DNA from 3 places in the Rahnella sp. R3(2024) genome. Region 1 is predicted to be linked to each of the others. Evidence: riboswitches for the same ligand, from Rfam matches in the RefSeq annotation. Region 1 holds a riboswitch; each other region holds the start of a gene.

Evidence for each region. Region 1 has a riboswitch for thiamine pyrophosphate ahead of thiM (hydroxyethylthiazole kinase). Riboswitches for the same ligand answer to the same signal wherever they lie in the genome.
Region 2: linked by a shared signal. The riboswitch ahead of thiC (phosphomethylpyrimidine synthase ThiC) and the one ahead of thiM (hydroxyethylthiazole kinase) in region 1 are both predicted to bind thiamine pyrophosphate.
Region 3: linked by a shared signal. The riboswitch ahead of thiB (thiamine ABC transporter substrate binding subunit) and the one ahead of thiM (hydroxyethylthiazole kinase) in region 1 are both predicted to bind thiamine pyrophosphate.

Annotation. Positions count from the first base shown of each region.
Region 1 is NZ_JBHGBU010000001.1:994,299-998,481, reverse strand. It holds gene btsR (two-component system response regulator BtsR) at 1-381, shown strand, start outside; gene ABSH60_RS04355 (carbon starvation CstA family protein) at 511-2,316, shown strand; TPP riboswitch at 2,406-2,507, shown strand; gene thiM (hydroxyethylthiazole kinase) at 2,542-3,360, shown strand; gene thiD (bifunctional hydroxymethylpyrimidine kinase/phosphomethylpyrimidine kinase) at 3,347-4,147, shown strand; gene ABSH60_RS04340 (hypothetical protein) at 4,166-4,183, opposite strand, start outside.
Region 2 is NZ_JBHGBU010000001.1:2,445,455-2,449,637, forward strand. It holds gene thiE (thiamine phosphate synthase) at 1-405, opposite strand, end outside; gene thiC (phosphomethylpyrimidine synthase ThiC) at 402-2,354, opposite strand; TPP riboswitch at 2,477-2,604, opposite strand; gene ABSH60_RS11120 (Rsd/AlgQ family anti-sigma factor) at 2,665-3,180, opposite strand; gene nudC (NAD(+) diphosphatase) at 3,285-4,070, shown strand; gene hemE (uroporphyrinogen decarboxylase) at 4,142-4,183, shown strand, end outside.
Region 3 is NZ_JBHGBU010000001.1:2,870,930-2,875,112, reverse strand. It holds gene ABSH60_RS12955 (MFS transporter) at 1-189, opposite strand, end outside; gene sgrT (glucose uptake inhibitor SgrT) at 359-544, opposite strand; gene sgrR (HTH-type transcriptional regulator SgrR) at 647-2,308, shown strand; TPP riboswitch at 2,349-2,601, shown strand; gene thiB (thiamine ABC transporter substrate binding subunit) at 2,645-3,628, shown strand; gene thiP (thiamine/thiamine pyrophosphate ABC transporter permease ThiP) at 3,604-4,183, shown strand, end outside.

The DNA.
Region 1 (4,183 bases):
CGCCTGCGACAGCATCTTCCTGCGCAAAATGTCAGTGCGCTGATGGCGGGGGAACCGGATCTGTCCCTGATCCCCTGCTGCGGGCAGAACCGTATTTATCTGCTCTCCACAGATGAGGTGATTTTTGTCTGCTCACGGGTCAGCGGCGTATTCGTGAACCGCGCCGACGGCAGTGAATGCTTTACAGAGCTGACGCTGCGCACGCTGGAAAGTCGCACGCCGTTGCTGCGTTGCCACCGGCAGTATTTGATTAATATGCAGCATCTGCGCGAAATCCGTTTTGATGACTGCGGGCAGGCAGAGCTGGTGATGAAAAATGAGGTACGGGTACCGGTCAGTCGTCGCTACCTGAAAGCCCTGAAGTCCCGGCTGGGCCTGTAACCCGCACCGTTCACTCTGGCGTTTTAACCGTTTAAATCGCTATTACGCCGCTCACGCCAACAGCCGGAGCGCTTTCATCGGCACTTTGTTACGTTGCGCCGGATTATTCCTTATCCGGAGAACAACAAGATGCAACACGCACTGACTTTTGTCATCGCGACTTTGTGTATTCTGACAATCTGTTACCGGCTTTACGGGGTGTTTTTCGTCCGTAAAGTGCTGAAAGCCGATGATGCTCAGGTCACTCCGTCGCATTTACTGGAAGACGGGAAAGACTACGTCCCGACCAAAAAATGGGTGAACTTTGGCAGCCACTTCGCGGCCATCGCGGCGGCGGGGCCACTGGTCGGCCCGGTGCTGGCCGCGCAATACGGTTATCTGCCCGGCATGTTATGGCTGCTGATCGGCTGTGTGGTCGGCGGCGCGGTGCATGATACCGTCGTGCTGTTTGCCTCCATGAAACACAGAGGGAAATCGTTATCCGAGGTCGCTAAGCGAGAGCTTGGCCCGGTGGCAGGCTGGTGCACGGGGCTGGCGATGTTATTTATCATCACTATCACCATGGCCGGTTTATCGATGGTGGTTGTCCACGCTCTTGAGCGTAATCCGTGGGGGACGTTTGCCGTCTTCATGACCATCCCGGTGGCGATTTGCGTTGGCCTGTGGGAACGTCTGACCGGTAGTATGAAAGCCGCTTCATGGGTGGGGATTATTGCCATCATGGCCTGCGTGGTGATCGGGCCGTACATTCAGGCCTCGGCGTTTGGGGAATGGCTGAGCCTGCGTGCTTCGACGGTCAGCCTGGTGTTGCCGGTCTACGCATTCTTCGCGACCGCATTGCCGGTGTGGATGTTGCTGACACCGCGCGGTTATCTCTCCAGCTTCATGAAAATCGGCGTGTTCGGGGCGCTCATCGTCGGGGTGGTGTTCATTAACCCCGAGATCCAGTTTCCGGCGATCACACCGTTTATCCACGGTGGCGGCCCTGTGCTGGCCGGGCCGGTCTGGCCGTTTATCTCAATCACTATCGCCTGTGGCGCGATCTCCGGCTTCCACGCATTTATCGGTTCCGGCACGACGCCGAAGCAAATCGATAAATGGAGCGACATCTTACCGGTCGGTTTTGGTGCGATGTTAGCGGAATGCGTGGTCGGCGTGATGGCGCTGATTGCCGCGACCGCGCTGCATCCGGCGGATTACTTTGCGATCAACTCGGCGCCCGAGGTTTTTGCCGGTCTGGGGATGCAGGTGGTGAATCTGCCGACACTCAGCCAGGAAATTGGTCTGGATCTCAGTGGCCGTACCGGCGGGGCTGTGACGCTGGCAGTCGGCATGGCGGATATCTTTACCCGCATCCCGTGGTTCAGCCATTTGTCTTCGTACTTCTTCCAGTTTGTGGTGATGTTCGAGGCGGTATTTATCCTGACGGCCGTGGATTCCGGGACCCGCGTGGCGCGCTATCTGTTACAGGATTTCTTCGGCGATCTGTGGTCGCCGCTCAAACGTACTGACTGGTGGCCGGGCGCAGTGGCGTGCAGCATCGTCGCCTGCCTGCTGTGGGGATACCTTCTTAACTCGGGCGACATCAACTCCGTCTGGGCGTTGTTTGGCGTTTCAAACCAGCTGATGGCCTCGATTGGCCTGATGATCGGCGCGACCATTATCTTGCGTCTGGCGGACAAACGCCGCTACATGCTGACCTGCCTGATCCCGCTGGCCTATCTCTATGTCACGGTCAACTATGCGGCGTACTGGATGGTCGCTCATGTGTATTTCAATTCTGCGGCCAAAGGTTTCAACCTGTTCAACGGCACCATCTCAATCATCATGGTCGCCCTCGGCGCGGTGATTATGGTGGCATCTGTTCTGCGCTGGATAACGTTGTGGCAGGCGCGCAGCGAAGGCATGACTGGCGACGTACCGGCTACGCTGTAAATCGCGATTGTTTCATCAGCCCTGTCAATGGACAGGGCTTTTTTGTATCAATTGCTGATTGATCTTCCCGCCGTCCACACCAATAATGCTCCCTTGACTCGGGGTGCCGCGCTTGCAAAAGAACGGCTGAGATTTTACCCGTATTACCTGATCTGGATTATGCCAGCGTAGGGAAGTCAGGTATCTCTCCCGATGCCGCCTTCCTGAAAGCCGGTTGGGAGACTTATGAACGTCCGACCTTCCGTATTTCCCGGTGCTACTGCCGCCGGTTCTTTACATCAACTCCGCCATGCCTCACCGCTGGTCCATTGCCTGACCAACGATGTGGTGCAATCTTTTACTGCCAATGTCCTGCTGGCGCTGGGTGCTTCTCCGGCGATGGTGGTCGATCCCGATGAAGCGGCGCAGTTCAGCGCCATTGCCGATGCCTTACTGGTGAACGTCGGCACGCTCACACATCCCCACGCTAACGCGATGCTGGCGGCGATTCATGCCGCAAATCAGGCCGGGAAACCCTGGGTGTTAGATCCCGTCGCGGTCGGTGGCCTGAGCTGGCGAACCGAATTTTGCCTCGGTATCCTGCCGTTAAAACCCGCCGCCATTCGTGGCAATGCGTCTGAAATCCGTGCCCTCAGTGGCCTGAGCGCGTCAGGCCGCGGCGTTGACAGCGGCGACGATTCGCTTTCTGCTCTGCCTGCCGCACAGCAACTGGCGCAGCAAACCGGGGCGATAGTGGCTGTGACCGGCGAAACGGATTACATCACTGACGGCAAACGCCATTGGGCTGTGCCGGGCGGGCATCCGATGATGACCCGCGTGGTCGGTACCGGCTGTGCATTATCTGCCGTGGTAGCGGCATTTTCGGCATTACCGGGCGACCGGCTGGACAACGTCGCGGCGGCGTGTCGCGTCATGTCATGTGCCGGTGAGCGGGCTTGTGCGACAGCCTACGGGCCGGGCAGCTTTACGCCAGCGTTCCTCGATAATCTGTATTTATTGAACGAAACATGGCTGAACGGGGAGGGCTGTCATGAAACGCATTAATGCGCTGACCATTGCCGGCACTGACCCGAGCGGCGGCGCGGGCATTCAGGCGGATTTGAAAACTTTCTCCGCCCTCGCCGCTTATGGCACCAGCGTGATCACGGCGCTGGTGGCGCAAAATACCCGTGGCGTTCAGTCGGTCTGTTACATCTCACCGGAGTTTGTGGCGGCGCAGCTTGATTCCGTCCTCAGCGATGTGCGTATCGATACCGCTAAAATTGGCATGCTGGCAAACAGTCAGATTGTGGAAACGGTGGCGGAGCGGCTTGGCCATTATCAGCCGCCGTTTGTGGTGCTCGATACCGTGATGCTGGCGAAAAGCGGCGATCCTTTATTGCAGCCGGAAGCGGTCGAGGCGTTGCGGCGGCTGCTTTTGCCTCAGGTTTCGATCATCACCCCAAACCTGCCCGAAGCAGCAGCGTTGCTTGAATGCGCCATCGCCACCAGTGAAGCGGAAATGCGTGAGCAGGGCGAAGCTTTACTGGCGATGGGGTGTGGCGCGGTGTTGATGAAGGGAGGGCATCTTAGCGACGAAGAGAGTCCGGACTGGTTGTTTATGCGGGATACGCGTGAGCGTTTCACTGCGCCGAGGGTGAACACCCGCCATACTCATGGCACCGGCTGTACGTTGTCAGCCGCCCTGGCGGCACTGCGCCCGCGCCACAGCGGCTGGGCAGACACTGTGCGCGAAGCCAAAGCCTATCTGCAACAGGCGCTGATACAGGCCGACTCGCTGGATGTCGGGCAGGGTATCGGGCCGGTGCATCATTTCCATCGCTGGTGGTAAGGCGATAGTGAAGGGCAGTCAGGCGCTGCGCTGCGA
Region 2 (4,183 bases), 1.5 Mb from region 1:
CGGGAAGATATGCCCGAGAGCGATGTAAGAAGGGTTGACCGCCACGGCACGCGCCAGTTCTGCGTCGTCATGCGTCGAAACGCCCAGGCGCAGACCGGCCTGATAAATGGCCTGCAAATCGGCAGTGTCCAGATCCTCCTGCCCGAGATGCACGCCGTATGCCTGATGTTTTACTGCCAGTCGCCAGTAATCATTGATGAATAACCGCGCCTGATATTTTTTCCCCAGCGCGATGGCCTCGATAACCGCCGGTTCAACTTCCTCATCGGGTAAGTCTTTCACCCGCAGTTGCAGCGTTTTAACGCCCGCCTCCAGCAGGCGGGCAATCCATTCCACGGTATCCACGACCGGGTATAAACCGAGATGGAAGGGAACGGCTGGAAAAGACTGAGCGGACGGATTCATTTGTTGATCTCCGTGGCAGGGTGGTAAAGCTCACTGCCTCGTGAACGGAATTCAGCAGACATCTGTGCCATTCCTGATTCCACGATCTCAACCGGCTGCGCCTGAGCTTCCAGTGCGGCGGCGTAATCGCGCACTTCCTGCGTGATTTTCATGGAGCAGAATTTCGGGCCGCACATTGAGCAGAAGTGTGCGACTTTGCCGGATTCCTGCGGCAATGTTTCATCGTGATAGGCACGCGCCGTTGCCGGATCGAGCGCGAGGTTAAACTGATCTTCCCAGCGGAATTCGAACCGCGCCTTCGACATGGCATTATCACGAATTTGCGCGCCCGGATGACCTTTAGCTAAATCGGCGGCGTGCGCTGCGATTTTGTAGGTAATCAGACCCTGCTTAACGTCTTCTTTGTTCGGCAGACCGAGATGTTCTTTCGGCGTGACATAACACAGCATGGCGCAGCCGAACCAGCCAATCATTGCCGCACCAATCCCGGAGGTGAAATGGTCATAACCCGGTGCGATATCGGTGGTCAGAGGCCCAAGCGTATAGAAAGGTGCTTCGTGGCAGTGCTCAAGTTCTTCGGTCATATTGCGGCGGATCATCTGCATGGGGACATGCCCCGGCCCTTCGATCATCACCTGCACGTCATATTCCCAGGCAATTTTGGTCAGCTCGCCCAGCGTGCGTAATTCAGCGAATTGCGCTTCGTCATTCGCATCCTGAATTGAACCCGGACGCAGGCCATCGCCCAAGGAAAGAGAAACATCATAGGCTGCGCAGATTTCGCAGATTTCGCGGAAATGTTCAAACAGGAAACTTTCGCGATGATGGGAAAGGCACCATTTCGCCATAATCGAACCGCCGCGCGACACAATACCTGTCAGCCGTTTGGCGGTCATCGGCACATAACGCAGTAATACGCCTGCATGGATAGTGAAGTAATCGACGCCTTGTTCGGCCTGCTCCAGGAGCGTATCGCGGAACATTTCCCAGTTGAGGTCTTCGGCAACGCCGTTCACTTTCTCCAGCGCCTGATAAATCGGCACTGTACCAATGGGCACCGGGCTGTTACGCAGGATCCACTCACGGGTTTCGTGGATGTAGCGACCGGTGGAGAGATCCATCACCGTGTCTGCGCCCCAGCGTGTCGACCACACCAGCTTCTCGACTTCTTCTTCGATAGATGACGTCACTGCGGAGTTGCCGATATTGGCGTTAACCTTCACCAGGAAGTTTCGGCCAATGATCATTGGCTCTGATTCGGGATGATTGATATTGGCGGGAATAATCGCGCGACCGGCGGCGACTTCCTGACGTACAAACTCCGGCGTGATATTGGCAGGAAGATGCGCACCGAAACTTTCACCCGGATGTTGCTGCCGCAATACTTCGCCGCGGATCCGCTCGCGGCCCATATTTTCGCGAAGAGCGATGAATTCCATTTCAGGGGTAATGATGCCTTTTCGCGCGTAATGCAGCTGCGTAACATTTTTACCGGACATGGCTTTTCGCGGGCGCGGCAGAAGTTCGAAGCGCAGGTGATCCAATCCGTCATCGGCCAGACGTTGCTGGGTAAAGCCGGAGCTGACCTGCGGAAGTTCTTCGGTATCAGCCCGGTCGGCGATCCAGCTGGCGCGGCATTTTGCCAGCCCGGCATGAACGTCGATGGACGCTTCCGGGTCGCCATAAGGCCCGGCCGTTTCATACACCGGGATGGCTTCGTTCTCTTCGTATTTTGGATTGTCTTTGCCGCCGCCTGTCAGCGTCGGACTGAGCTGTATTTCACGCATCGGCACGCGGAGATCTGCGCGAGAGCCTTGCAGATAAATACGTCGGGAATTAGGAAAGGCTTCGCCCTGCAGGCTGTCGATAAACGACTGAGCCTGCGCACGTTGTTCACGGCGACCAGAGGGTTTCTTTTCAGAAATAACGGGTTTTTGGGTACTCGACATAGCAAATTCCTCGCAAAAAAACGTGATGGAAAATTGCTTGTCTGGAGGTTTACGGCAGGAGTAAAAATGGGCGGTTTAGCGCAGGCGACCTGATACAGGCTGATGCCAAATCGCGCAAAACGCATAACATTACTCTTGTTCCCTTCGCGGGTACTAACCCGATCAGGTTCCGCGGATCCCGAATTAACGGTCTCAGCCTGGCGTAATCTCCGTGAGGAAAATTATGCGCTAGGCACTCCGACAAGAAGCCTCAATATAGGAGGCCGATGATAAAACTACAACCCTTCGCAGGGTCTAAACTTCAAACGGCTTAAGCCGGTCTGGCGAGATGATCGTCGTTGGCAGGCGGTAAAGGTGTGCCATCGACCGGATCAAATGCCAGGATAATTAATTGATCTTCAAGCTGAAAACGCGCATCCAACGCTTCACCAATATCGGATAATGCATAATGGAAGGCGAAAGCATTGTCATCATCAATATCATTTTCTGTGTAACTGTCATGGAAAGCCATGATAGTTTCAGTGTTCAGCTCCAGCGCAGGGTATATTTTGGCAGCTTGTGATTTAACTGAGCTGCCTGCGCTGGCGACTTCATCGATTATCCGCTGATAAAGATGGAAATGGCCGGCAGAGAGATAGTCCACCAGGTTATGACAAAAGTTATCCAGCGCTTTTTCATTCAGTGGGGTATGTTTTTCTTTATTGGGTTTCAGACCGACCAGTGTGCAGTATGCAACCAGCAGTTCTTTGCGCGCGTGCAGCCATTGGTCTACTAACTCATTACTGCCACCAACGCGTTGGGTCAGTCTTTCCAGACGATTTAGCATGGTTGACTCCGTGAGCGATAAAAAAGTAACCAAAATGTGAAGGTTACTAATGTTAAATTTCTGTCTCAGATTGTCAGTCTCGTCGAGGTTATGCAACAACAATTATGGAATTACAGATCACAGAGCAACATAACGGCTGGTGGGTCATCAGCCATGAAGGCAAGCTATGGCTGCCTGAAGGTGAACTGCCGTTTGGCAGTGCAACGCAATTCTCTCTGACCGGCAAAACGGCACGTCAGATTGGCGAGTGGCAGGGCGAGCCGGTCTGGCTGGTGCGTCAGGCGATGCACAACCACATGGTGTCGGCCCGCCAGTTGCTCGATCAGGATCGAGGATTATTCCAGCTGGTCGGGCGCGGTGTGCAACTGGCTGAATTTTATCGATCTCATAAATTCTGCGGTTACTGCGGCCACGAAATGCAGGTCAGTAAAACCGAGTGGGCTGCGCTCTGTAGCCACTGTCGTGAACGCTATTATCCGCAAATTGCGCCGTGCATTATCGTGGCTATCCGCCGGGGTGATGAAATTCTGCTGGCGCAGCATGTCCGCCACCGTAACGGAATTCACACGGTGCTGGCCGGTTTTGTTGAAGTCGGCGAAACGCTGGAAGAAACCGTGGCGCGCGAAGTCATGGAAGAGAGTCACGTTCGCGTGAAAAACGTGCGCTACGTCAGCTCGCAGCCATGGCCTTTCCCGAATTCGCTGATGATGGCTTTTATGGCTGACTATGACAGCGGTGATATTCAGCACGATCCGAAAGAGCTGCTGAATGCGGGCTGGTATCGTTATGACGCCCTGCCGTTATTGCCGCCGCCGGGCACCATCGCGCGTCGACTGATCGAAGACACTGTGGCGCTATGCCGCGCCGCGAGCGATGAAGACGACGTGTAGCGTAAGTGTTGCGTGTTAGAATGCCGCCAGATGAATGCCGTGCCGCCCGAATACTGAAGGAAAGAACCAGAATGAATGAGTTGAAAAATGACCGTTACCTGCGCGCCCTGTTA
Region 3 (4,183 bases), 1.9 Mb from region 1:
CAGAAAGCTAATCGCGATTCCGGCAATCGCATTGACGGTATAAAAGAAGCCGACCCACAGCGGCCGCACTTTCACTTCGTTGGTCAGAAACAGACTGAGCGTCGGCGCCTGCAGTGCGCCTGCAATACCACACAGTAAGGAAACCACCAGAAAGGTGACATAAATGGCATTAATACGAGGTTTTGACATAACGTCGTCCCTGAGAAATGAAAGCAGATAAAGCAAGACAGACAGTGTAGCGAAGTTTCAGGCGGTTCTGGAAAATGAGCATAAAAAAACCAGTGAGTCGCCCCACTGGCTGGTGAAATTACACCATTACTCAGAAAATCGAATTCGGATCAAACCTGCCGTGAAAAGATTACAGACGCTGGCGATACTCTTTTTCATCCACGGAATCAATATCCCACTGGGTGAGACGGGACAGAATATCCAGACGATATTGCACCGGAACCCAGGACAGCCAGTCTGCATGATTTTTAGAGGCGTTCCTCTTTATGGCTTCAAAATAACGCTGGTAAAAACGGGCGTTCAGACTGCGTTTCATGCTGACCTCCGGGTGTTCACAACAGGCTTTCGTTGAGAAACAGTATCGGAGTAATATGAGGAAAGATAAATTGATGAAGATCGCCCACGGAGCTCCTCTTTTATGTCCTCGCCCCGACTGCAACAACAGTTCATTCGTTTATGGCAAAGCTGTCACGGTGAAGAAACCGAAACGACATTACAGGCGTTATCGGAAGTCCTGAATTGTTCACGCAGGCACATGCGCTCGCTGCTCAGCACCATGCAGGAACAGGGCTGGCTGACGTGGGACGCAGAGGCCGGGCGCGGCAAACGATCCACGCTGCGTTTTCTGTATACCGGGCTGGCACTACGGCAACAGCGGGCCGAAGAACTGCTGGAGCAGGATCATATTGATCAACTGGTGCAACTGGTCGGCGATAAAACGCAGGTGCGCCAGATGCTGTTATCACAGCTCGGCCGCAGCTTTCGACAGGGTAAACATATCCTGCGGGTGCTCTACTACCGTCCGCTGTTTAACCTGCTGCCCGGCACCATGCTGCGCCGTTCAGAAACACACATCGCCCGGCAAATCTTTAGCGGCCTGACACGCATAAATGAGGAAAAAGGGGAAGTTGAAGGTGATTTAGCCCATCACTGGCAGGAAATTTCACCGCTGCACTGGCGTTTCTATCTGCGTCCTGCCATTCATTTTCATCATGGCCGTGAGCTGGAGATGGCCGATATCATCGCCACCTTTACCCGCCTGACCTCGCATCCGCTGTTCAGCAACCTGAAATCCGTCACCACGCCCACGCCGAATGTCATTGATGTCCATCTGAATGAGCCTGACCGCTGGCTGCCGTGGTTGTTCGGCAATGTTCACGCGATGATTTTGCCGCAGGAATGGCAATCACTCCCTGATTTCGCCCGTCATCCGGTCGGCACCGGCCCTTACGCCGTGGTGCGTAATCTGAAAACGCAGCTGCGTATCCGCGCCTTTGATGATTATTTCGGGTTCCGGGCGCTGATCGATGAAGTGAATATCTGGGTGTTGCCGGAGCTGAGTGAAGAACTGGTGCATTCCGGTGTTCAGCTACAGGCGGATGAATCCGGTAAAAGCGAGCTAGAAAGCCGCCTCGAAGAAGGCTGCTATTTCCTGTTATTTGACCAGCGTTCGCCGGTCGGCCAGTCAGAGGAAACGCGCCGGTGGCTGTGCGACTTACTCAACCCCATCGCACTGCTCAGTAATGCAGAGCCGATTTTTCAGCGCTACTGGTCCCCGGCTTACGGCCTGCTGCCGCGCTGGCACCATAAGGCGCCACAGCCGCGACCGCCCAAACCGCAAAATCTGACGGAGGTGACGCTGACGTTCTACGGTGAGCACTCCGAGCATCACGCCATCTGCAATGCGCTGCGCCCGCTGCTGACGGCGGAAGGTATCGAACTGATCATTCAGGTGGTGGATTACGCGGTCTGGTATCGCGGCGACGCCAACAGCGATGTGTGGCTCGGCAGCGCCAACTTCACCCTGCCGCTGGAGTTTTCGCTGTTCGCGCATTTCTACGAATTACCGCTGGCAAAACATTGCTTTAGCGAAGACATGAGTCAGGACGCCGCGCAGTGGCACGCGGGAAATTTATCCATCGCCAAATGGAGCCAGAAACAAACGGCCAGCCATCAGATCCATCCGCTGTTTCACCACTGGCTGGTCTTGCAGGGGCAGCGCAGTATGCGCGGCGTGCGCATGAATACGCTTGGCTGGTTCGACTTCAAATCCGCCTGGTTTGCGCCACCGGACAGTTAATCGGACTATCGCATCGCGCCGTTAATCTCTAGAATGACATCCGTTCTCAACGGGGTGCCCGAGTGCGTTCTTTTTTTATAAAGAATGAGCTCGATCTTTAAACGCCGCGAGCGCGTGTTCAGCGGGTGAAGTCCAGCGCACAGAAAGCAGAGCGTACACACGGTACGTGAGCATTTCGAGCACTGCACGACACCCGATCAACACACGCTCAGCAAGTTTAAAAGGCTGAGATTTGAAACCCGTCGAACCTGATCCGGTTAATCCCGGCGGAGGGATTTGAGACTGCGCGATGCTTACTCAAAATCCTTTGCCCTTTCATTTTTTTGGAGCGCAAAGTTGAAAAAAATATTGTCCTGCCTGCTGTTACTTTCTGCACCTGCCCTGGCTGCAAAACCTGTTCTGACGGTTTACACCTACGACTCTTTCTCTGCCGACTGGGGCCCTGGCCCGGCGATCAAAAAAGCCTTTGAGGCGCAATGTGGCTGCGAGCTGAAATACGTTGCGCTGGAAGATGGCGTGTCTTTACTGAACCGTCTGCGGATGGAAGGCAAGAACAGCAAAGCGGACGTGGTTCTCGGGCTGGATAACAACCTGTTGCAGGCCGCTGAGCAAACCGGTTTATTCGCCAAAGCACCGAAAACCGACGCCAAACTGACCGTGCCGGGCGGCTGGAAAGACACCACCTTCGTGCCTTACGATTACGGCTATTTCGCGTTCGTCTATGACAAAAACAAACTGAAGAACCCGCCAAAAAGCCTCGATGAACTGATCAACAGCAATCAGAACTGGAAAGTGATTTATGAAGATCCGCGCACCAGTACACCGGGTCTGGGCCTGATGCTGTGGATGCAAAAAGTCTATGGTGATAAAGCGCCAGAGGCGTGGGAAAAACTGGCGAAGAAAACCGTCACCGTGACCAAAGGCTGGAGTGAAGCCTACGGGTTATTCCTCAAAGGCGAAAGCGATCTGGTGCTGAGCTACACCACCTCTCCGGCGTACCACATCGTGGAAGAGAAGAAAGACAATTACGCGGCTGCGGATTTCACCGAAGGCCATTACATGCAGGTTGAAGTGGCCGGCCAGCTGGCCAACAGCAAGCAACCTAAACTGGCTGAAGCGTTCATGAAATTCGTCACTACGGAAGATTTCCAGAAAGTGATCCCATCCGGCAACTGGATGTATCCGGTGATTAACACGCCGCTGCCTGACGCCTTTAAACAACTGACCGTACCGGCCAAATCCCTGCAATACAGCGCACAGGATGTTGCCACCCACCGTTCACAATGGATCCAGGCATGGCAGAACGCCGTCAGCCGTTGATCCCGCGCTGGCTGTGGCCGGGTGCCGTCGCTTCGCTGGCTATGTTGCTGGTGGCGGCACTGGCGTTAGGTTCTCTGTGGCGTCATGCGCCGCAGATGAGCGGCACCTCACTCTGGCAGGATCCCTATCTCTGGCACGTGATCCGCTTTACCTTCTGGCAGGCGCTGCTTTCGGCGCTCTGCTCCGTGCTGCCCGCGATTTTACTGGCGCGTGCGCTGTTTCGCCGCCGTTTCCCCGGCCGTCAGCTGTTATTACGTTTGTGCGCAATGACGCTGGTGCTGCCGGTTCTGGTCGCGGTGTTTGGCATTCTCAGCGTCTACGGGCGACAGGGCTGGCTGGCACAGATATGCGGCTGGCTGGGCGTGGATTACCGTTTCTCGCCGTATGGTTTACAGGGCATTTTGCTGGCGCACGTATTTTTCAATCTGCCGCTGGCGACGCGTCTGTTAGTGCAGGCGCTGGAAAACATCGCCGTGGAACAGCGCCAGCTTGCCGCGCAGCTCGGGATGAACGCCTGGCAGCAATTCCGTTTTGTTGAATGGCCTGCCCTGCGCC